DNA from 4 places in the Streptomyces arenae genome. Region 3 is predicted to be linked to each of the others. Evidence: riboswitches for the same ligand, from Rfam matches in the RefSeq annotation. Region 3 holds a riboswitch; each other region holds the start of a gene.

Region 1 (5,198 bases), on a different contig from region 3:
GGCCATCCCGCTCAGGACGCCTTCCCGAGGGCGGCGCGGGTCGTCAGCACCGCCCCGGCGGCCACCGCGAGCCACGCCGCCACCGCGACCCACACCAGCACCCGGCCCAGCCCGTCCAGCCACGGCAGGCAGACGGCCGCGACCGACAGCGTCGCCGCCGCCGTCATCCCCATCGGGAACACCGTCGCCCAGCGCCGCACGTCGTAGCGCGGCCGGGGCCTGACCACCTCCGCGGCCAGCAGCACGACGTACCAGGCCAGGTCCAGGATCAGCAGCGCGACCGAGACCGTGCGCAGGACGCCACGGTCGTCGTCGTTCCACAGGTACAGCCGCGCGCTGTCGGCGGCCAGCAGCTTCGCCCCGGCCAGCGCGGAGATCGCGAGCGCGCCGCCGGCCACCCACTGGTCGCCGGGCCCCTCTACGACCTGCCGCCACACGAAATGGGGCACCGCGAGGCCGTACAGGGCCAGCCCCAGCCAGAACAGCACCAGCGCCAAGTGTGCGAGCCACGCCGTGCTCAGGGCCGCCGCCAGCGTCGCGCCGAGCACGGCGAGCCCCTCGGTGGCCACACAGCCCAGGAACACGGCACCGGGCATGCGGCCCCTCCAGTGCCGTACGACGAGGACGAGCAACGGCGGCCACAGCACTGCCGCCAGCGCCAGCAGTGCCTCGGCGAGGGGCTGCCGGCCGAGCAGCGAGAACCGCGTCCCCAGCACGGTCGTGGCGGCCACCGCGGTGAGCGCGCCCGGTGTCCGCGCCTCCGTCAGCCACCGCGGACGGTCCAGGGTCAGCCGCAGGACGAAGTTCGCGGCCAGCCCCACCCAGGCCACGCAGGCCAGCACCAGCGCGATCCGGGACAGGGTCTCCGCCCCCGCCTGACGCAGCCCCACCGAGACGATGCCGGTGGCCAGCACGGCGGCCCCGGCCGCCGGCGGGCGCTGCGCCCACCAGGCGCGGACGGGTGAGATGCCGGACATGGTGCCGATGCTAAGGAGCACCAACCGCCGTGCGAGCGGGCCACGCGCGCGGGACCCGCGAAATACGCGCGGGCAGTGGGAGGGGGGTGGTTCAGGCCGGTCGCACCACGCTGTGGATGATCGACTCGCCGCCGTAGTAGATCGACTCCTCCCGGACGTACGCGCCGGGCTTGGGGGCGTGGATCATCATGCCGTTCCCGATGTAGATGCCGACGTGGCTGACGTCGTCGTAGAAGAAGACCAGGTCGCCGGGCTGGGCGTCGGCGAGGGAGACGGTCGTGCCGGCGTTCACCTGGTCGTAGGTGGTGCGCGGCAGGGAGACACCCGCGGCCTTCCAGGCGGCCTGGGAGAGGCCGGAGCAGTCGTAGGAGCCGGGACCGGTCGCACCCCAGACGTACGGCTTGCCGATCTGCGCACGGGCGAAGGCGATCGCCTTGGCGGCCTTCGTGGCGTACGCGGAGCCGGAGGAGGACGACGACGATGACGACGAGGACGACGATGACGACGACGAGGACGTGGAGCCGCTCGAGGACGTCGACGAGGTGTCCTGCTCGGCTGCGGCCGCCGCCTGCTGCTTCGCGAGTTCCGCCGCCTTGCGGGCCGCCTCCTCCTGCTTCTTCTTCTCGATCTGCGCGAGCCGCGCCTTCTCCTCGGCCGTCAGCTTCGACAGCAGCTGCCGCGCGGAGGCCAGTTTCGTCTGGACGGTCGCCTTGGCGGTCTTCAGGTCGTCCTGTGTCTCGGTCAGCGACTCGAGGTTCCGGGCGGCCTCCTGCCGCTTCCTCATGGTCGCCGACTGCTGGGTGACGTAGTCGTCGACCGCGTCCTTCTGGCGCGAGGTCAGCCGGTTCATCAGCTGCGACTGGTCGAAGTAGTCCTGCGGGTCGTTCGCGAGCAGGAAGGTCGCCGTCTGGGGGACCTCGGTCCCGGTCCGGTACTGCGCGGCGGCGAACGACCCCAGTTCCTCGCGCGCCTTGTTCAGCCGGTCCGTGCGCCTGGCCACGTCGTCGAGCATGGAGTCGACGCGCTGGCGCTGCTTGCCGGTCTTCTCCTTGGCCGCGTCGTACTTCTCGGTCGCCGACTCCGCCTGCCGGTAGAGGTCGTCGACCTTCTTCTCCACCTCCTCCAGGCTCGGCCTGCCGTCCTCGGAGGGCGCCGCGTTGGCCGTCTGGGAGAGCAGGGCCACGGAGGTGAGGGCGGCGGTGGCCAGGGCGGGGGTGCGTATGCCTGCTACGCGCGTTGCGGAGGGGCGGGACTTCCGGTGCGACGCCAACGGAGGCGACTCCTTCCAGTGCTCCGCCTACCGAGTTAGCTGTCGGGTTCGGGCGGGTGGGTCGGAAGGGTTGCCCTACGGTGCGTCCCCCGGAGGGGCAGCGGGACCGATTCACCCCAAGGTCGGTGTGGGTCCCCGGCTCCGGATGCGCGGCGGCGCCCCGGACTCGGCGGAGGCCGCGCGGCCCGGCGACGTTCGCCGGTGAGGTCGTGCGGCCTGCCCGGCACGCTAGCCAACTCGTGTGCTCCGTGTGAAGGTTGATGTGCGATATGCCCGATACATTTTCGTGACCTGAGCGTTGCGTCTCCAGTCATGCGCCCGGTTTGTCGCGGCGTACGGCATCTTGCCCGGAATCACCCAACGTGACGGGGTGGATTCCGTCGGTGGCGGGGGCGAGTTTCCGGGGCGGGGACCGGTTGTCGGTGGCGCGCCCTAGACTCGGAGAGCGATGAGCAGCCTCTTTGACGACAGCTTCCTGGCGAGCCTCCAGCCCCCGCGCGGCCACGAGGAGGAACCCCCGCCGCCGCCCGAGGACGAGCACGGACCGGAGCCGGTTCCGGACGACCTGTTCGGCGGGCGGTTCGACGTGCCCCCGGACCGGGACGCCTACTACCGCGACGGCGCCGCCCGCCCGGCCCTGGACGCGGCCGCGCTCCTGGAGGGGCTGAACGAGAACCAGCGGGCGGCCGTGGTGCACGCCGGTTCCCCGCTGCTCATCGTGGCCGGCGCCGGTTCCGGCAAGACGCGGGTGCTCACCCACCGCATCGCCCACCTGCTGGGCGAGCGCGGGGTACACCCGGGCCAGATCCTCGCGATCACCTTCACGAACAAGGCCGCGGGCGAGATGAAGGAGCGCGTCGAGCAGCTCGTCGGCCCGCGCGCGAACGCGATGTGGGTGATGACCTTCCACAGCGCGTGCGTGCGGATCCTCCGCAGGGAGAGCAAGAAGCTCGGCTTCACCTCCTCCTTCTCGATCTACGACGCGGCCGACTCCAAGCGCCTGATGGCCCTGGTCTGCCGCGACCTGGACCTCGACCCCAAGCGGTACCCGCCGAAGTCCTTCAGCGCCCAGGTCAGCAACCTGAAGAACGAACTGGTCGACGAGGAGGACTTCGCCGCCCGCGCGAGTGACGGCTTCGAGAAGACCCTCGCCCAGGCCTACGCCATGTACCAGTCGCGGCTGCGCGAGGCGAACGCCCTCGACTTCGACGACCTGATCATGACGACGGTCAACCTGCTGCGTGCCTTCCCGGACGTCGCCGAGCACTACCGCCGCCGCTTCCGGCACGTCCTGGTCGACGAGTACCAGGACACCAACCACGCCCAGTACGCGCTGGTGCGCGAGCTGGTCGGGACCGGTACGCACGATGAGGACACCCCGCCCGGCGAGCACGACCTGCCCCCCGCCGAGCTGTGCGTCGTCGGTGACGCCGACCAGTCGATCTACGCCTTCCGGGGCGCGACGATCCGCAACATCCTCCAGTTCGAGGAGGACTACCCGAACGCGACGACGATCCTGCTGGAGCAGAACTACCGCTCCACGCAGACGATCCTCTCCGCCGCCAACGCGGTCATCGAGCGCAACGAGTCCCGCCGCCCCAAGAACCTGTGGACCAACGCGGGCGCGGGCGCGCAGATCACCGGCTACGTCGCCGACACCGAGCACGACGAGGCCCAGTTCGTCGCCGAGGAGATAGACCGTCTGACGGACGCGGGCGAGGCCAAGGCGGGCGATGTCGCCGTCTTCTACCGCACCAACGCGCAGTCCCGGGTCTTCGAGGAGATCTTCATCCGCGTCGGCCTGCCCTACAAGGTCGTCGGCGGCGTCCGCTTCTACGAGCGCAAGGAGGTCCGGGACGTCCTCGCCTATCTGCGGGTGCTGGCCAACCCGGAGGACTCCGTCCCGCTGCGCCGGATCCTGAACGTGCCCAAGCGCGGTATCGGCGACCGCGCGGAGGCGATGATCGACGCCCTCGCCCAGCGCGAGAAGATCAGCTTCCCGCAGGCGCTCAGGCGCGTCGACGAGGCGTACGGCATGGCCGCGCGGTCGACGAACGCGGTCAAGCGGTTCAACACGCTGATGGAGGAACTCCGTACGGTCGTGGAGTCCGGTGCCGGACCGGCCACGGTCCTGGAGGCGATCTACGAACGCACCGGGTACCTGGCCGAGTTGCAGAACTCGACGGACCCGCAGGACGAGACCCGTATCGAGAACCTCCAGGAACTCGCCTCCGTGGCCCTGGAGTTCGAGCAGGAGTCCGAGGAAGGCGAGGCGGCGGGCGGCCTCGCCGACTTCCTGGAGCGCGTCGCCCTGGTCGCCGACTCCGACCAGATCCCCGACGACGACGAGAACGGCGACGGCGTCATCACCCTGATGACCCTGCACACCGCCAAGGGCCTCGAGTTCCCGGTGGTCTTCCTGACCGGCATGGAGGACGGCGTCTTCCCGCACATGCGCGCCCTCGGCCAGACCAAGGAACTGGAGGAGGAACGGCGCCTCGCGTACGTCGGCATCACGCGCGCGCGGGAGCGGCTGTACCTCACCCGGTCGTCGATGCGCAGCGCCTGGGGTCAGCCGTCGTACAACCCGCCGTCCCGCTTCCTGGAGGAGATCCCGGGCGCCTTCCTGGAGTGGAAGCGGACCGGGGCGATGGCACCGGTGTCGTCCGGACCCGCGTCGGGCGTGGCCGCCTCGCTCTCCTCGACCCGCTCGCGTTCCTCGGCGTCGGGTGCCTCGGGCTTCGCCACCCGGCGGACCGCGGAGAAGCCGGTGGTCTCGCTGGCCGTCGGCGACCGCGTCACCCACGACCAGTTCGGCCTCGGCACGGTCGTCGCGGTGAAGGGCACGGGCGGGAACGCGGAGGCGACGATCGACTTCGGCGACACCAAGCCGAAGCGCCTGCTGCTGCGGTACGCGCCGGTGGAGAAGCTGTAGACGCGGGAGCCCCCGC
Region 2 (5,198 bases), on a different contig from region 3:
CGGCAGCATCGCGATCGCCTCGTCGCCCAGCGGGTTCACGCCCGGCCCCGCCGCCAGCGAGTGCGCGACGAGCACGTGCAGGCACTTCACCCGGTCCGGCATACCCCCCGCGCTCGGAAAGCCCGTCAGCTCCTCGATCTCGTCCCGGCGCCGGATGTAGTCCTCGTGCGCGGCCCGGTACGCCGCCCCCAGCTCCGGATCGCTCTCCAGCCGGGCCGTCATCTCCTTCATGACGCCGTTGGCCTCCAGGGTCCCGATCGCGGACGCGGCCTTCGGGCACGTCAGGTAGTACAGCGTCGGGAACGGCGTCCCGTCCGGCAGCCGCGGCGCGGTCTCCACGACGTCCGGCTGCCCGCACGGGCACCGGTGCGCGATCGCCCGCAGCCCGCGCGGCGGCCGCCCGAGCTGCTGCTTGAAGGCCTCGACGTCGGCGTCGGTGGGCTCGGTACGCGGAGTGGAGGGCGGAGGCGTTTGCATGACTGTGTTCTGCGTGGCTTTCTGTCGGTTCACTGGTCGGACGCGTCGGACTTGTCGACGCCGTCCCAGACGTTCGCGTACCAGGGCCGGTCGGCCGCCCCGAGGTCCGCGCGCGCCTGCTTGGCGGCACCGGGGTCGATCACGACGTACCCGGTCTCGCCCGGCATCACGTAGTGCAGCCGCTGCCGGATCTGCTGCTCGGCGTAGGTGTCGTCCTGCCACCGCGCCTTCAGGTCGCGCAGCTGCTCGACCCGCTGCCGGGCCTGCCGCTGCTGGCGTTCCTGGTCGGCGATCTCGGCGCGCTGGGAGACGTACTGCCGCATCGGATAGGCGAGCGCGACGATCATCGTGCACAGCACGATCGCGAGCAGCGCCGCCCGGCCGGTGAGCCGGGAGCGGCGGGCCTGCCGTTTGGTCTGGGAGCGGTAGACCCGGGCCGCCGTCTGCTCGCCGAGCAGCTTGAGCCTGGTCGCGGTGGAGAACCGGTCCCGGTCCTTCACGGCCATGTCCCCGCCTCCCTGATACGTGCGTACGTCCCCGCACACGGTACGGGACCGGGTACGGGGACGTACGTACGACTGGCTAAGCCTTACCCACGAGAGGCGGTACCGGCTCAGCCCTTGAAACGGGGGAACGCGGAGCGGCCGGCGTACACCGCCGCGTCGTCGAGGATCTCCTCGATGCGCAGCAGCTGGTTGTACTTGGCGACGCGCTCGGAGCGGGCCGGGGCACCGGTCTTGATCTGGCCGCAGTTGGTGGCGACGGCCAGGTCCGCGATGGTGACGTCCTCGGTCTCGCCGGAGCGGTGGGACATCATGCACTTGAAGCCGTTGCGCTGGGCGAGCTCGACGGCGTCCAGGGTCTCGGTCAGCGAGCCGATCTGGTTGACCTTGACGAGCAGGGCGTTGGCGGTGCCCTCCTCGATGCCGCGGGCAAGGCGCTCCGGGTTGGTGACGAACAGGTCGTCGCCGACGAGCTGGACCTTGTCACCGAGCTTGTCGGTGATGACCTTCCAGCCGGCCCAGTCGTCCTCGAACAGCGGGTCCTCGATGGAGACCAGCGGGTACGCGGCGACGAGCTCCTCGTAGTACTCGGTCATCTCGGCGGCCGAGCGGGACTTGCCCTCGAACTCGTACTTGCCGTCCTTGTAGAACTCGGACGCGGCGACGTCGAGCGCGAGCGCGATCTGCTCGCCGGGGATGTAACCGGCCTGCTTGATCGCCTCCAGGATGAGGTCGAGCGCGGCGCGGTTGGACTCCAGGTTCGGGGCGAAGCCGCCCTCGTCACCGAGGCCGGTGGACAGCCCCTTGGTCTTCAGGACCTTCTTCAGGGTGTGGTAGACCTCGGCACCCCAGCGCAGCGCCTCGGAGAAGGACTCCGCGCCGATCGGGGCGATCATGAACTCCTGGATGTCGACGTTGGAGTCCGCGTGCGAGCCGCCGTTGAGGATGTTCATCATCGGGACGGGCAGCAGGTGCGCGTTCGGGCCACCCAGGTAGCGGAACAGCGGCAGGTCGGACGCCTCGGAGGCGGCGTGCGCGACGGCGAGGGAGACGCCGAGGATGGCGTTGGCGCCGAGCGAGCCCTTGTTGTCGGTGGCATCCAGGTCGAACATGGCCTGGTCGATCAGGCGCTGCTCGGTGGCGTCGTAGCCGACCAGCTCCGGACCGATCTGCTCGATCACGGCGAGGACGGCCTTCTCGACACCCTTGCCGAGGTAGCGGTTGGGGTCGCCGTCACGGAGCTCGATGGCCTCGAAGGCACCGGTGGAGGCGCCGGACGGGACGGCGGCACGACCCGTGCTGCCGTCGTCGAGGCCGACCTCGACCTCGACCGTGGGGTTGCCTCGGGAGTCCAGGATTTCCCGGGCTACGACGACGTCGATGGACGGCACGAGCATCTCCTTCTTGGGATGTGACGCTGGTTGTGCGGGGCGCACGCGGGCCTTGTCGGCCCTTGCTCAGCCTTGCGACTAGAGCCTAACCGTCCCAGGGCCGTCAGCCGGCCGACCGACCGGCCCGTGGACACCCTGACGGTACTCATTGTTCATGCGCGGAACAAAGGGGGCCCCGCATGAAGAACGGAAGAAGAGCGGGTCAAGCGACAACCGCAAAGAGAAACCCCGCTCCGGTGCGTTCGGGGGGAGACGCACCGGAGCGGGGGCCCGTGGGGGACGGGGGCGGCCCTCACGTGGTCCCCACTATGCGGACCACGGTTGAGAGGGGGCTGTGATTCAGCTGGGTCTTACTTCAGGTGCAGCTGCTGGCCGGGGTAGATGAAGTCGGCGTCCTCGACGATGTCCTTGTTCAGCTTGAACAGCGCCTGCCAGCCACCCTTGACCTTGTGCTTCTCGGCGATCGAGCTGAGGGTGTCACCCTTGACGACCTTGTACTCGCCGTCGCCCTTCTTGACCTTCTTGCCGGTCGGGGTGGAGACGGTCTTGGACGCGGCCGGACGCTCGGCGGACCGGGAGGCGGCCTGCGTGTCGGTCGTACGGCTGCTGCTGGAGCCGCTGCTCGACGAGCCGGAGGAGCTGGAGCTGGACGAGCTGGTGCTGCCGCCGGTGTAGGCGGCGCCGGACAGACCCTTGCCGCAGACCGGCCAGGCACCCTTGCCCTGGGCGGCGAGGACCTTCTCGGCGATCTGGATCTGCTGGGCCTTGGAGGCCTGGTTGGCCTGCGCGGCGTAGGCGGTGCCGCCGTACGCGGCCCAGGTGGAGGCGGAGAACTGCAGACCGCCGTAGTAGCCGTTGCCGGTGTTGATGGACCAGTTGCCGCCTGACTCGCACTGGGCGACCGTGTCCCATTCGGAGGCGGTGGCGGCGGAGGCGCTGCCGGCCGCCATCAGCGGGGCGGCGACGGCGGCACCGGTGACACCGGCGACGGCGATGGCGCGGACGGCCTTGGACGGACGACGGTGCTTGCCCTTGCCGGAAAACAGCATGGAGGATCCCCTCACCGACGCCTGCGAGGTGAGCTGTCGGGTTCGGGCCGGTTGAGTTGCCCGGCCGCACGGCCCGCTCTCGCGAGACGCGCGGCTCCACCCCTAGCCGGTTCCGGCGGCCTTTCGGCCGTGAGCCCTCGTGGGCTCAACTGCCGGACCCGGCGCTTACCTTGGGTCCCCCGCTCCTGCCTACGGCGCTTGCGCGACGACTGTTCCCGGGCGGTCGCTGGCAGGACTCGGCGTTGCGACAGCCGGGGCTCGTGGTGACGAGCGGCCTCGACCGTAAACAGACGATCAGGTGAATTTCAAAGATGATCAGGGCTTCTGAGACTCATCCCACACTTTCACCAAAACGGGCATTAGCCCCGAAGCGGGACGTCAACTCCCGCTACTTTTCGTCCGATTCGCTGCTGAGTTTCAGGGTCTGACCGGCTGCGATGTTGTTCGGGTCGGCACCGATGTCCGCCTTGTTCGCGGCATAGAGCGCGCGCCATCCGCCGTCCAGGCCAAGGGAGTCGGCGATGGAGGCGAGGGTGTCGCCATCGCGGACGGTGTACGTGCCGGCCGCCACGGAGGCGTGACGACCGGAGGATGCGGCCTTCTGACCGTTTGTCACGCTTTCGTCCGCCGAGTCACCGCGGTGCTTGCCGCCGCCACTGACGGCGCCCGTGTCGACCAGACTCCAAGAACTGCCGGTCTGCCATGAATTGTCCGAGTCGCTGTCGTCGTCCGCGATGACGGGGTTCTCGCTCGCCTTGGGCGTGGCGGAGCCGGAAGACGACGACTTGTCCGTCTTGCCGGACTTGTGGGACGTGTCCTTCCCGGAGTCGTCGCTCGCGCCGGAACTCGGCGACGGGCTCGCGGACTCGGTCCCGGAGCCCTTCGCCGTCGACGAGGAGCCGGAGCCGGCCGGGGTGGACGAGTCGGACAGCCCGGAGGACGCGTCGGAGGAGTCGTCCGCGGACCCGGACGCGTCACCCGATCCGTCGAGGCCCGTGTCGACGTCCACCGAGGCGTCGTCCGACGACAGCCCGGCCAGCAGGGCGCAGGTCCGCCAGGGCTTGGTGCCCTGGTCCGCGAGTATCTTCTCGGCGACCGCGATCTGCTGCGAGCGGCTCGCCTGGTCGGGCGTCGCGGCGTAGTCCGAACCGCCGTACTTGTCCCAGTCGTCCTGGGACATCTGCAGGCCGCCGTAGTAGCCGTTGCCGCTGTCCATGCTCCAGGAACCGGCGCTCTCGCACTCGGCCACCTTGTCCCAGGTCGTGCCGTCGGCCGCGTTGGCGCTCGCGGCGCCGAGCAGCGGAATGGCGATCGCGGAGCCGGTCACGCCGGCCGCCACGAGGAGCGCCGGAGCCTGACGGGGGCGACGGTGACGACCGTTCCCGGAGAGCATGCGGAAACCTTTCGAGCGACAGCGATGAGCGGCACGGCGGGTCCCGCGAGGGCGCCGCGCTGATGGGTGAACGTATCGGCAGACGATCACTTGTCACAAGTTAATGCCGCGCAGATCACGTGAAGATCACAGACTTGAGTGCTGGTCACCTTTGGTACGTGGGGGCCGAACGGAGGCCCCGGAGGCAGCCGGACGCCGGGCTGTCACGCCTCGGGGGTGAACGCCACGGGGAGCGTGCGCAGTCCGCGCATGATGAGCCCGCCCCGCCACCGCAACTCCCCCTCGTCCGCCGCGAGTCGCAGGTCGGGGAGGCGGGTGAGCAGGGTGGCGAGCGCCGTCTGCCCTTCGAGCCGGGCGAGCGGGGCACCGAGGCAGTAGTGGATGC
Region 3 (5,198 bases):
CCACTTCCAGCAGGGCCGGGAGCTGGTCCACCGTGCGGGCCGAGGCGATCGGGGCCGCGACGGTGGGCTGGGCGGCCAGCCAGGCCAGGGCGACCGTGGGGACGGGGGCCGCGTGGGCCTCGGCGACCTCGTCCAGCGCGGTCAGGACCCGCTGCCCGCGCTCGGACTCCAGGTGCTTGGCGGCGCCGCCCGCGCGGGCGCTGTCGACCGTCGTACCGGGGCGGTACTTGCCGGTGAGGAAGCCGGAGGCCAGGGCGTAGTACGGAACCGCGGCGAGGCCGGTGCGGGAGGCGAGGTCCTGGAGGGGGCCCTCGTAGGTGTCCCGGGAGACCAGGTTGTAGTGGGGCTGGAGGGCGACGTACCGGGCCAGGCCCTCGCGGTCGGAGAAGTCGAGGGACTCCTGGAGCCGCTCGGCGCTGATGTTGGACGCGGCGATGTGCCGTACCTTGCCCGCCCGCACCAGCTCGTCCAGCGCTCCGATGATCTCCTCGACCGGCACCTCGGGCTTGTCGAAGTGCGTGTAGTAGAGGTCGATGTGGTCGGTGCCGAGGCGGCGCAGGGACGCGTCGGCGGCGGCCTTGATGTTGGCGGCGGACAGCCCCTGGTACTCGGGGTGCTGGCTGACCTTCGTGGCGATCACGACGTCGTCGCGGTTGCCGCGGGCCTTGACCCACCTGCCGATGATCGTCTCGGACTCGCCGCCCTGGTTGCCCTCGATCCACGCCGAGTAGGAGTCGGCGGTGTCGACGAAGTTGCCGCCCGCGGCCGCGTACGCGTCGAGGACGGCGAAGGAGGTGGCCTCGTCGGCGGTCCAGCCGAAGACGTTGCCACCGAGGGCGAGCGGGAAGACCTCCAGGTCGGAGGCGCCGAGCTTACGGAGAACGGGGGAAGCGGAAGAAGCAGTCATGCTCCATTCCAACGCGCCCAGGCAGGCCGGCCATCCCACGCGATACGAAGTTCTCGTAAAAGCGGAGGTCCGGGCGCGGGCCCGAGGCGCGCCGGAGACACCTGACCGGCGGCCTCGACATCGGGGGGTGCCGTCGGGCCGCCGGGGACAGGTGGAGGTTCCGTCAGGGGTTGAGGCCCTTGCCGCGGAGCCAGGTCATGGGGTCGATGCCGGTGGCCTGGCCGCCGGGGTGGACCTCCAGGTGGAGGTGCGGGCCGGTGACGTTGCCGGTGGCGCCGACACGGCCGATGACATCACCGGTGGCGACCTTCTGGCCGACCTTGACGCCGATCGAGGACTGGTGGCAGAACCACAGCTCGGTGCCGTCGTCCAGGGTGAGGATCGTGCGGTAGCCGTAGGAACCGGCCCAGCCCGCCTCGGTGATCGTGCCGCCGTGGACGGCCTTGATGATGGTGCCGGTGGGCGCGGCGAAGTCGAGGCCGGTGTGGTAGCCGGAGGACCACATGGACCCGGCCTGACCGAACGTGCCGGTGATCGTGTACGACACGACCGGCAGCGTGTACTGCTTGGCCAGCGCGGCGAGCCGGGCCTGCTCGGCCTTCTGCTTGGCCGCGGCGACGGCCTTGTCCTTGGCGTCGCTCGCCTTGGCGGCGGCGGCCTGTTCTGCCTTGGCCTCCGCGGTGGCGACCGCCTTGTCGGCGGCGGCCACGGCCTTGGCACTGGCCTTGCTGTCGAGCTGGCTCTGCTGCCGCTCGGCCTGGGCGATGATCCGGCTGCGCAGCGCCTCGCCCGCGTCGGCGGAGGAGTCGTCCGCGTCGGTGGCGGTCGTCGTGGTGACGCTGCTGAGCGCGGTCTGCGTGGCCTGGTGGCCGCCGTCCTCACCGAGCAGGGAGCCGACGGACGGCAGGTCCGGCAGGGAGATGGAGACCGGCCGGTGGCCGGTGTTGGCGCTGGCCATGCCGCCCGCGCCGACGGCGGCGATCACGCCGACGCCGAGGACCGTGGAGCTGCGGGCGAGCCCGCCGCCGCGCTGCTTGGCGACCCGGTGCCGGCCTCGTTCGGGGGCGAGGGACTCCTCGGTGGGGTTCCACTCCTCCCAGGGGCCCTCGTCGCTGCGGTAGCTGCCGTAGCCGAAGGTGTCGGGCTGACGCCGGCCGGGTGCGAACGGGGCTGTGGGGGCAGACGGGTTGGACGCCACGCGGGCGCACTCCTTTCCTTCCGCCGCCTACCGGGTTAGCTGACGGGTTCGGAGCGGGAAGGTCTCCTACGCGCGTATACCGGCCGATTCGTACTCGGCGGCAGCCGTGCGATTCACCCCAAGGTGGTGGTTCCCCGGTTCCCTTGACGGGATTCGGCGCGTGCGCACGGAGCCGACTCGGGTGACGGCTGGGACGACCGCGCTGCGTTATCGAACGTTAATAGACCCGGCTGTCAGATTCCAAGCCATTCGCCTTGATCATTAAGCTTCCACAGCATGGACTTACCTGCCATGACCGGTCGAAAACGGTCGAGTCGACCGCACTCTCCGATCGGATCAGGTGTCACACGCGTTTTGATGGTGACTCAGATGTGATGCGGAGGGGCGTCGTCCGCGCACCCTGCGTGACGACGCCTGACGACGCCTGAGGGCGCGTACAAAAAGACCCAGGGCCGGAATCCATCATCGGATTCCGGCCCTGGGTTTCAGTAGCGGGGACAGGATTTGAACCTGCGACCTCTGGGTTATGAGCCCAGCGAGCTACCGAGCTGCTCCACCCCGCGTCGGTGACACCAGCATACGTCATCGGAAGAGTGCGAGTCACATCAGTTACGGGAGGGGGCCGCGGCCGGTGGCCGAGCGCTAGGCGGGAGGCGTCTCCAGGTGGGCGTTGGGCGCCTTGGCCAGGGCCTCGTACTGCCCCAGCACCAGCACCGCCACCCCCTGCTCCCGCAGCATCCCCGTCCCGTCGGCCGCCCGTACGAACGTGTCGGGTTCGCGCCAGGCCGTGACCACCCGGCGTACCCCCGCCGCGAGGATCAGCTCGGCGCACGGGTGCGGGCGGGAGGCGCGGTGGGTGCAGGGTTCCAGGCTGGTGTAGACCGTGGCCGTGGACAGCCGGGGGTCGGCCGGGGAGATCTTGGCCAGCGCCGCCTCCTCCGCGTGGGCCGCCGGGTCACCGGCCTCCCGGGAGTGGCCGCGGGCCAGCTCCGTGCCATCGGCGGCGACCACCACCGCGCCGACGCTGAACGCGGTCCGCGAGGGCGGGCACTCGGCCGCCAGCTCGCAGGCGAGCCGCAGCCAGTGCCGGTCGGCGGCGGACGCCGAGCCGCCCACGCCGGGCGCGGTGGGCTCGTAGCGGGCCAGGACGACGTCCTCGATCCGGCGGGTCTCCAGCAGGCGCAGGCGGCCGCCCTGGTAGCCGCCGGGGCCGAACAGACGCGGCGCCTTCGGGTCGCCGACCAGGACAGGGGCGAGGACCAGCTGGAGCTCGTCGGCGAGGCCCTGCTGGAGCAGCTGGGTGTGCACGGTGCCACCACCCTCCACCATCAGGCGGTCCACGCCCCGCACCTCGTGGAGGTGGGTCAGCAGCGCGGGCCAGTCGAGGTCGGGGCCCAGCGGGACGACGTCGGCGGCGATGCCCAGCGCCAGCGCCCGCTCGGCGCCCGCATCCGTCGTGTAGAGGATCTTCTCGCCGCCCGTGTGCCAGAACCGCGCGTCCGGGTCGAGGTCGCCGGTCGCGGTGACCGTGACCTTGAGCGGGTACTCGGGCCGGCCGGCGGCGAGCCGGGCGGCGCGGCGCTCCTCGGAGTACACCAGGAGGCGGGGGTTGTCCGCGCGGATCGTGCCGGCGCCGACCAGGACCGCGTCGGCGGTGGACCGCACCTCGTCGACGCGGTCGAAGTCGGCCGGGGAGGAGAGCAGCAACCGCTCGGGACCGGTGTCGTCGAGGTAGCCGTCGAGGGAGACGGCGGCGGACAGCAGGACGTGGGGGTACGGCATCGGACGCGCTCACTCTCGGCGGCGGGCGGGGTGTGAACACTTCCGGCGGCGGGCGGGGTGTGAACCGGAAGCTTGGTTAAAGTTTGAAACAAACCTACACTGGCCTTATGACGACTCGCTGGCTCACCCCGAAGGAGCAGCGCGCCTGGCGCGCGTTCATGGCGGCGACGAACCTCCTGGAGGACGCGATCGACCGCCAGCTCCAGCAGGACGCCGGCATGCCGCATCTCTACTACGGCATCCTGGCCAACCTCTCCGAGGAACCCGAGCGCAAGCTGCGGATGACCGACCTCGCGGCGAGGGCGAAGATCACCCGGAGCCGGCTGACGTACGCCGTCACCCGGCTGGAGAAGGACGGGCTGATCCGGCGCGAGGACTGCCAGTGGGACAAGCGGAGCAGCTTCGCGATCCTGACGGACGAGGGCATGGCGGTGCTGGAGCGCACCGCGCCGGGCCATGTGGAGACGGTACGGGCGGCGGTGTTCGACCGGCTCTCCGAGGACCAGGTGGGGCAGTTGGAGGAGATCAGCTCCGTGATCGCGCGGGCGCTGGAGGGCGACGCGTCGACCCCGCGGCCGACGGCGGACGAGGTGCCGTGGCGACGGCGGTCGTCACCCTGTTCCGGTTCGTGAACCCCGGTTTCTCCGACCTCACGCATTTCTCCGACCTCACGTAAACCTGTTGCTTCAAATTTAAAACACGGGGTATGGTTCCAGCCGTGGATCTGTTTCAAATCTGAAGCAGGCACGACGTCCCACACCGGGACAGCAGTCCCGCACCCGGACACAGGAGACCCCGATGACCGACTTCCCCGCCGCCACCCAGCGCGCCCGCGTCCGGGTCCCGCTGCGCTTCGCCGACGGTTACAGCGTCAACTCCGAACTCGTCACCTTCCACGGTCTGACCGACGGCCAGGAGCACGTCGCCGTCATCCTCGGCGACCCGGCCCCCGGTACCCTCCCGCTGGTCCGCCTGCACTCCGAGTGCCTGACCGGGGACGTCTTCGGCTCGGCCCGCTGCGACTGCGGACCCCAGCTGCGCGAGGCCGTCGAGCGCATCGCCGACCGCGGCGGCATCCTGCTCTACCTGCGCCAGGAGGGCCGCGGCATCGGCCTCTACAACAAGCTCGACGCGTACGCCCTCCAGGACCAGGGCCTCGACACCTACGAGGCGAACGCCGCCCTCGGGCTGCCCGAGGACGCCCGCGACTACACCGCCGCCGCCCAGATGCTCCAGGCCCTCGGCCACGACGAGCTGGATCTGCTCTCCAACAACCCCGACAAGGCCGAGCAGTTGCGCGGCCTGGGCATC
Region 4 (5,198 bases), on a different contig from region 3:
TTCAGGGACCACAGGTCGAGCACCGGGCAGCCGTACCGGTCGGCGATGGCCCGGACATGGCCGTTGTAGGTGGCGATCTTGCCGCGCAGATGCTTGAGCACGGGCACGTTGCGGGTGTCGAACCCGGTGGTCACCATGACCGTGCCGGCGGCCCCGGTCAGCCGGACCACGGCCCGCTCGAACCGCTCGGCCACCTCGTCCGGGTCGGTGCCGGGACGGATGATGTCGTTGCCGCCCGCGCAGAAGGAGACCAGATCCGGGGCGAGTTCCAGGGCCTGCGGCACCTGGTCCGCCACGATCTGGTCGAGGAGTTTCCCGCGGACGGCGAGGTTGGTGTACGCGAAGTCGCCCTCGGGCCGCCGGTCCGACAGCAGTACCGCGAACCGGTCGGCCCAGCCGACCATCGCCCCGTCCGGCCCCGGGTCGCCGACGCCCTCGCTGAAGCTGTCCCCCAGCGCCACGTACGACCCGATCACTGATGCGTTGTCACTCTTCGAATCGTCTGCCACATCGGACCATGATTCACCTTTGACTGTGACCTACGCGACCGTAATAAGGGGTTGACGATCGGTGAGATAAGACACTTTTAAATACTTTGCCAAGCCCGGAATAAGGCTCCGGTCAAGGACGTTGACGCGATGATCCCCAGACCCGGAAGTCGCTGATCAGAAAGTGGCTCCAGGTGGTCCGGAAGGCGAAGTGCCCACCCGTGTACGGCTGCGGGTCGGTGTAGTCGAACACCAGCCGCCGGTTGTTCCACCAGCGGACCACCGGGCCGTCGGAGACGATCCGGACGTGGTTGGGTTCGTTCGGCACGAGCAGCGGCTCGGTGTAGTCGTAGACCAGCGGCCGGACGCCGGGCTCGCCGACGTAACGGCGCAGCCGGGTCGTGGTGTTGTAGTTGGCGCCGTAGCCGGCGTAGTACGTCGTGAGGTAGTCGTACTCGGCGAGCGCGCCGTGCCGCGGGGTGGCGAACAGGTCGTCCGGGGAGCGCACGTCGGTGGCGTTCCAGAAGTTGTTGAGGTCGGAGACGCGGTCGTCGGGGCCGCCCGCCGAGACCGGTGTGGCGGTGTACTCCAGGACGTACGGCCCTTCGAGCCGGCGCCGGAACCAGATCGTCGCCCCGGCGGGCACGTCGACCTCGAGGATCCCGTCCGTCGCGGCGACCGTTCCGCCCTGTTCCAGTTCCACCGACCACTGGCCCAGGCCGTGGCGGAAGTCGTCGTGGGCGAGCAGGCGGCGGTGCCGGGGTGCGGCACTCGCGGGCGGGGCGGGGGCGAGGGCCGCGAGCGCGGCTCCGGCGGCCAGAGCTCCGAAGGCTCGGCGGGTGGTCGTCATACGGCAGGTTCCTTCCGGCGTGACGAGGAGGTCGGAAAGCGCTTTCACCCAACGGAGATCACTGTGCCGTCGCCGGAGCTCCGCTGTCGACACCTGGCACGTCCGCGCCACGAGATGGACATACCGAAGGCCGGACCCGGGGATCGGGGGTCCGGCCTTCGGAGTGCGTGTCAGACCAGTGGGCGCCCGTCAGCCGACGGCGAGGCCCTTCGAGCGGAGGTAGCCGACCGGGTCCACGTCCGAGCCGTAGTCGGGGGTGGTGCGGATCTCGAAGTGGAGGTGCGGGCCGGTCACGTTGCCGGTCGCGCCGGAGAGGCCGATCTGCTGGCCCGCGGTCACGGTCTGGCCGGCCGAGACGGAGAGCGCGGAGAGGTGGCCGTACTGGGCGTAGTAGCCGTCGGCGAGCCGGATGACGACCTGGTTGCCGTAGGCGCCGCCCCAGCCGGCCGTGACGACCGTGCCTTCGCCGACGGCCTTCACGGGGGTGCCGGTCGGGACGACGAAGTCGACGCCCGTGTGGTAGCCGCTGGACCACATGCTGCCGGACACGTGGTAGCCGGTGCCGACGGCGGCCCCGCTGACCGGGAGGGTGAAGCCGGAGGCGGTCGCCGTGGACGCGGTCGACGTGGACCCATCCGACGTGGACGCCGGCGAGGGGGTGGACGACCGGGTCCCCTGCCGGGTGCCGGAGTCCGTCGCGCCGGACGCCGTGGCGCCGCGGCCGCCGAGGACGAGCTTGAGGCCGGGGTGGATCAGCGAGGGGTTGTCGCCGACGGCCTGCCGGTTGTCGGCGTAGAGCCGGTGCCAGCCACCGCTGACGTCCTGGTCACGGGCGATCTTCGAGAGGTAGTCGCCGGGCACCACGGTGTAGGTGCGGTGCGCGGCCCGCGCGGTGGCGGACCGCTTCGCCGTCGCCTGCTTCACGGCCGCCTTCTCGGCGGCCGGTATCGACTGCGGGGCCCGCGCGGAAATGGACTGCGGGGTGGCCGCGTGGGCGCCGGTGGCCCCCATGAGCGGCAGGGCCAGCGCGGCGCCGCCGGTTCCGGCGACGGCCATCGAACGAGTGAGGCGCTGGGGCCTGGGACGGCGGTGCTTACCCTTCGCGGGCATGGCGCGTTCCTCTCCGGCGCCTGCGAGGTGAGCTGTCGGGTTCGGGCTGGAGCTGCCCGGCCACGCATCGCTGCGTCGCTGCACCCCTGGCCGTCCCGGGAACCGGAACAGGCGGTCGTACCTGGTGGGTCCCCCGCTCCTGCCGGGCACGGGTGAGTGTGTGGGGACTCCGGGCGGCGGCAGGATTAGGCGTTCCGTCCGGATGCGTGGCGAACGTAAGCGAGCAGGACGCACGCGGACAAGCGAACGGTTCCCGCCGTCCCGGTGCCCCGTGATCCTTTACCGGAATTCCCCGTCACCCTCCGTGGATTCCGATCTTTCCCCTATTACCGATTCCCCAGGAAAAGCACCGGAATTACGTGGACATGACGCGCGACGGACGGTCACGGATATGACGCTCCTCACGCACGTCACGCCACGTCCTCTTATTCCAGAGCGAGTTGTGATTAAGCGGTTAATTCGGGCAGAAGGATCAGATGCGGCGGAGTCGGATGACCGTCGCGTCCAGGTCGCCCTTGAGGCCGGTACGCAGTCCGTGGTGCAACAGGACGGCACCCCGGTGCACTTCGCCCGTTTCGCGGCATTCGTACGACGCCGTCGGGTCGAGGCCCCGCAGCCGCAGCGCGGGCGCGGGTTCGCCGTAGCTCTGCGCCTGGAGCCAGGCGAGGACGGCGGTCTCGTCGCCCAGGGTGTACTGCACCGCGCTGAGCCCGCCCGTCGGCGGCCGCAGCCGGAACTGGTCGCCGCGCTGCACCAGCGGCCGGATCTCCTTGTACAGCTCCACCCAGCGGCCGGCCTCGGCTAGCTCCTCCTCGGTCCACTTCGAGAGGTCGCCGCCGACCCCGAGCGCCCCCGCCATGGAACTGACGAACCGGAACCGCAGGCTGCTGACCCGGTCGTTGAGCTGGTGGTTCGGGCTGTCGGTGACCCAGGCGGACATCACCCGGGCGGGGTGGATCTGGCTGAAGCCGTGCTGGATGGCGAGCCGGTCCAGCGGGTCGGTGTTGTCGGAGGTCCACACCTCGTCGGTACGGCTCATGATGCCGAGGTCGATCCGGCCGCCACCGCCGGAGCAGGACTCGATGGCTACGTTCGGATGGGCCGCGCGGATCCGGTCGAGCAGGGCGTACAGCCCGCGCACGTGGTCCACCCACAGGCGCTGCGGGTAGGGCTCGCCCGGCCAGCCCGCGTCGGTGAAGCAGCGGTTGAAGTCCCACTTGACGTAGTCGATCGGGGCGCTGGACAGCAGGGCGTCGAGCTGCTCCCAGAGGTACTCCTGGACGTCCTCGCGGGCGAGGTTGAGGACGAGCTGGTTGCGCAGTTCCGTCCGCTTCCGCCCCTGCTGGTACTGCACCCAGTCGGGGTGCGCGCGGTACAGGTCGCTGTCCGCGTTGACCATCTCGGGCTCCACCCAGATGCCGAACTGCATCCCCAGGGCGTGCACGTAGTCGCCGAGCGGCTTCAGGCCCTTCGGGAAGCGGTCCGGGTTGGGCGTCCAGTCGCCGAGACCGGCGTGGTCGCTGGTACGGGCGCCGAACCAGCCGTCGTCCACCACGAACAGTTCGACGCCGATCGCGGCGGCCCGCCGGGCGAGGGTGGCCTGCTGCTCCTCGGAGATGTCGAAGGTGGTGGCCTCCCAGGAGTTGAACAGCACCGGCCGGTCCCGGTCGGCGTCCGGGATGACGTACGCCCGCTGGTAGGCGTGCCAGGCGCGGCTGGCCCCGCCGAAGCCGCCGTCGGACCAGAGGGCCGCGAAGACGGGACTGGTGTACGACTCGCCCTCGGCCAGCGTCAGCAGGCCCGAGTCGTCGTAGCCGGCGCCGCCGGTGATCTGCACGCGCGCGTCCGGGAGTTGGGCGACGGCGATCCGCCAGGAGCCGGACCAGCCGAGGGCGCAGCCCCAGACCTCCCCGCGCTCCTCGGTGGCGTCGGTGTCCAGGGCGACCCAGGGCAGGTGCTGGTGGCCGGTGTGGCCGCGGCGGCTGCCGATGACCTTCTCGCCGTAGGTGAGCGGCGCGCTGACCAGCCGGGACTCGGCGGCCCAGCGGCCGTGCAGCTGGGAGAGGCGCCAGCCCTCGCGGTCCGGCAGTGTCCACGTGGCCGGGTCGGCGCGCAGCAGCTCCACGCGCGCGGGCCCCTCGTTGCCGACGGTCACCCAGCGCTCGACGACGTCGCCGCGCATCCGGTAGTGCAGGGTGATGACGATCTCGTCGTCCCGGAAGCGGAGCCGGAGTTCCTCGTCACCGGCGTCGCCGCCGGTCTCGTACGACTCGAAGGTCCACTCGGTGCCGCGGCGCTCCTCGGTGCGCACCGACAGCGCGGGGCGCACGAAGCGGGGACCGCCCTCGACGGGGTACTCCTCACGGCCGTCGAGCGGGGACTCGAAGGGCCAGTAGTCGGGCAGCGGCCGGACGGTGAGGGCTTCGGCGTCCTCCAGCCGGATCCTGGGCCCCCAGTGCAGGTGAAGGAGTTCGTCGGCCTCCGTGAGATGCAGCGCGTAGCTGCTGCCAGGGCCCGACAGGAGCCAGGTACGACCGTTTTCGGCGATGTCCACCATCGAGAAACCTCACACAGGTGCCAACAGATCCGCTCAAGCACGAACATCATCAAGGTCCGCGGCCCCGGAGGCAACGCCTGTGGACAACTCATTGCCCGTGGAAACCGATGTCGTATCGTCGACGCAGTGCCCGTCGGCGAGCCGCGCCGCCGGGACCGGCCGGGAGGAGCCCCCCGTGACGCAGCAGGTCCCG

What was found. A riboswitch is a leader RNA that binds a small molecule or an ion and turns the genes downstream of it on or off. The one in region 3 is predicted to bind cyclic di-AMP.
Region 1: linked by a shared signal. The riboswitch ahead of MB828_RS21335 (NlpC/P60 family protein) and the one ahead of MB828_RS09285 (M23 family metallopeptidase) in region 3 are both predicted to bind cyclic di-AMP.
Region 2: linked by a shared signal. The riboswitch ahead of MB828_RS40240 (transglycosylase family protein) and the one ahead of MB828_RS09285 (M23 family metallopeptidase) in region 3 are both predicted to bind cyclic di-AMP.
Region 4: linked by a shared signal. The riboswitch ahead of MB828_RS35570 (M23 family metallopeptidase) and the one ahead of MB828_RS09285 (M23 family metallopeptidase) in region 3 are both predicted to bind cyclic di-AMP.

Annotation. Positions count from the first base shown of each region.
Region 1 covers NZ_JAKQYH010000048.1:19,014-24,211, reverse strand. Annotated here, with positions in the region: gene MB828_RS21340 (tellurite resistance/C4-dicarboxylate transporter family protein) at 12-977, opposite strand; gene MB828_RS21335 (NlpC/P60 family protein) at 1,069-2,247, opposite strand; cyclic di-AMP (ydaO/yuaA leader) riboswitch at 2,255-2,412, opposite strand; gene pcrA (DNA helicase PcrA) at 2,696-5,182, shown strand.
Region 2 covers NZ_JAKQYH010000087.1:209,375-214,572, reverse strand. Annotated here, with positions in the region: gene MB828_RS40255 (DUF501 domain-containing protein) at 1-477, opposite strand, end outside; gene MB828_RS40250 (FtsB family cell division protein) at 507-983, opposite strand; gene eno (phosphopyruvate hydratase) at 1,091-2,377, opposite strand; gene MB828_RS40240 (transglycosylase family protein) at 2,722-3,420, opposite strand; cyclic di-AMP (ydaO/yuaA leader) riboswitch at 3,424-3,627, opposite strand; gene MB828_RS40235 (transglycosylase family protein) at 3,809-4,813, opposite strand; gene MB828_RS40230 (cytochrome P450 family protein) at 5,017-5,198, opposite strand, start outside.
Region 3 covers NZ_JAKQYH010000018.1:21,613-26,810, forward strand. Annotated here, with positions in the region: gene MB828_RS09280 (aldo/keto reductase) at 1-907, opposite strand, end outside; gene MB828_RS09285 (M23 family metallopeptidase) at 1,071-2,105, opposite strand; cyclic di-AMP (ydaO/yuaA leader) riboswitch at 2,115-2,274, opposite strand; tRNA gene MB828_RS09290 (tRNA-Met) at 2,595-2,668, opposite strand; gene MB828_RS09295 (dihydrofolate reductase family protein) at 2,748-3,887, opposite strand; gene MB828_RS09300 (MarR family winged helix-turn-helix transcriptional regulator) at 3,995-4,519, shown strand; gene MB828_RS09305 (GTP cyclohydrolase II) at 4,686-5,198, shown strand, end outside.
Region 4 covers NZ_JAKQYH010000072.1:299,627-304,824, forward strand. Annotated here, with positions in the region: gene MB828_RS35560 (SGNH/GDSL hydrolase family protein) at 1-476, opposite strand, end outside; gene MB828_RS35565 (DUF6250 domain-containing protein) at 622-1,338, opposite strand; gene MB828_RS35570 (M23 family metallopeptidase) at 1,528-2,448, opposite strand; cyclic di-AMP (ydaO/yuaA leader) riboswitch at 2,453-2,613, opposite strand; gene MB828_RS35575 (alpha-galactosidase) at 2,921-5,005, opposite strand; gene MB828_RS35580 (tyrosine-protein phosphatase) at 5,181-5,198, shown strand, end outside.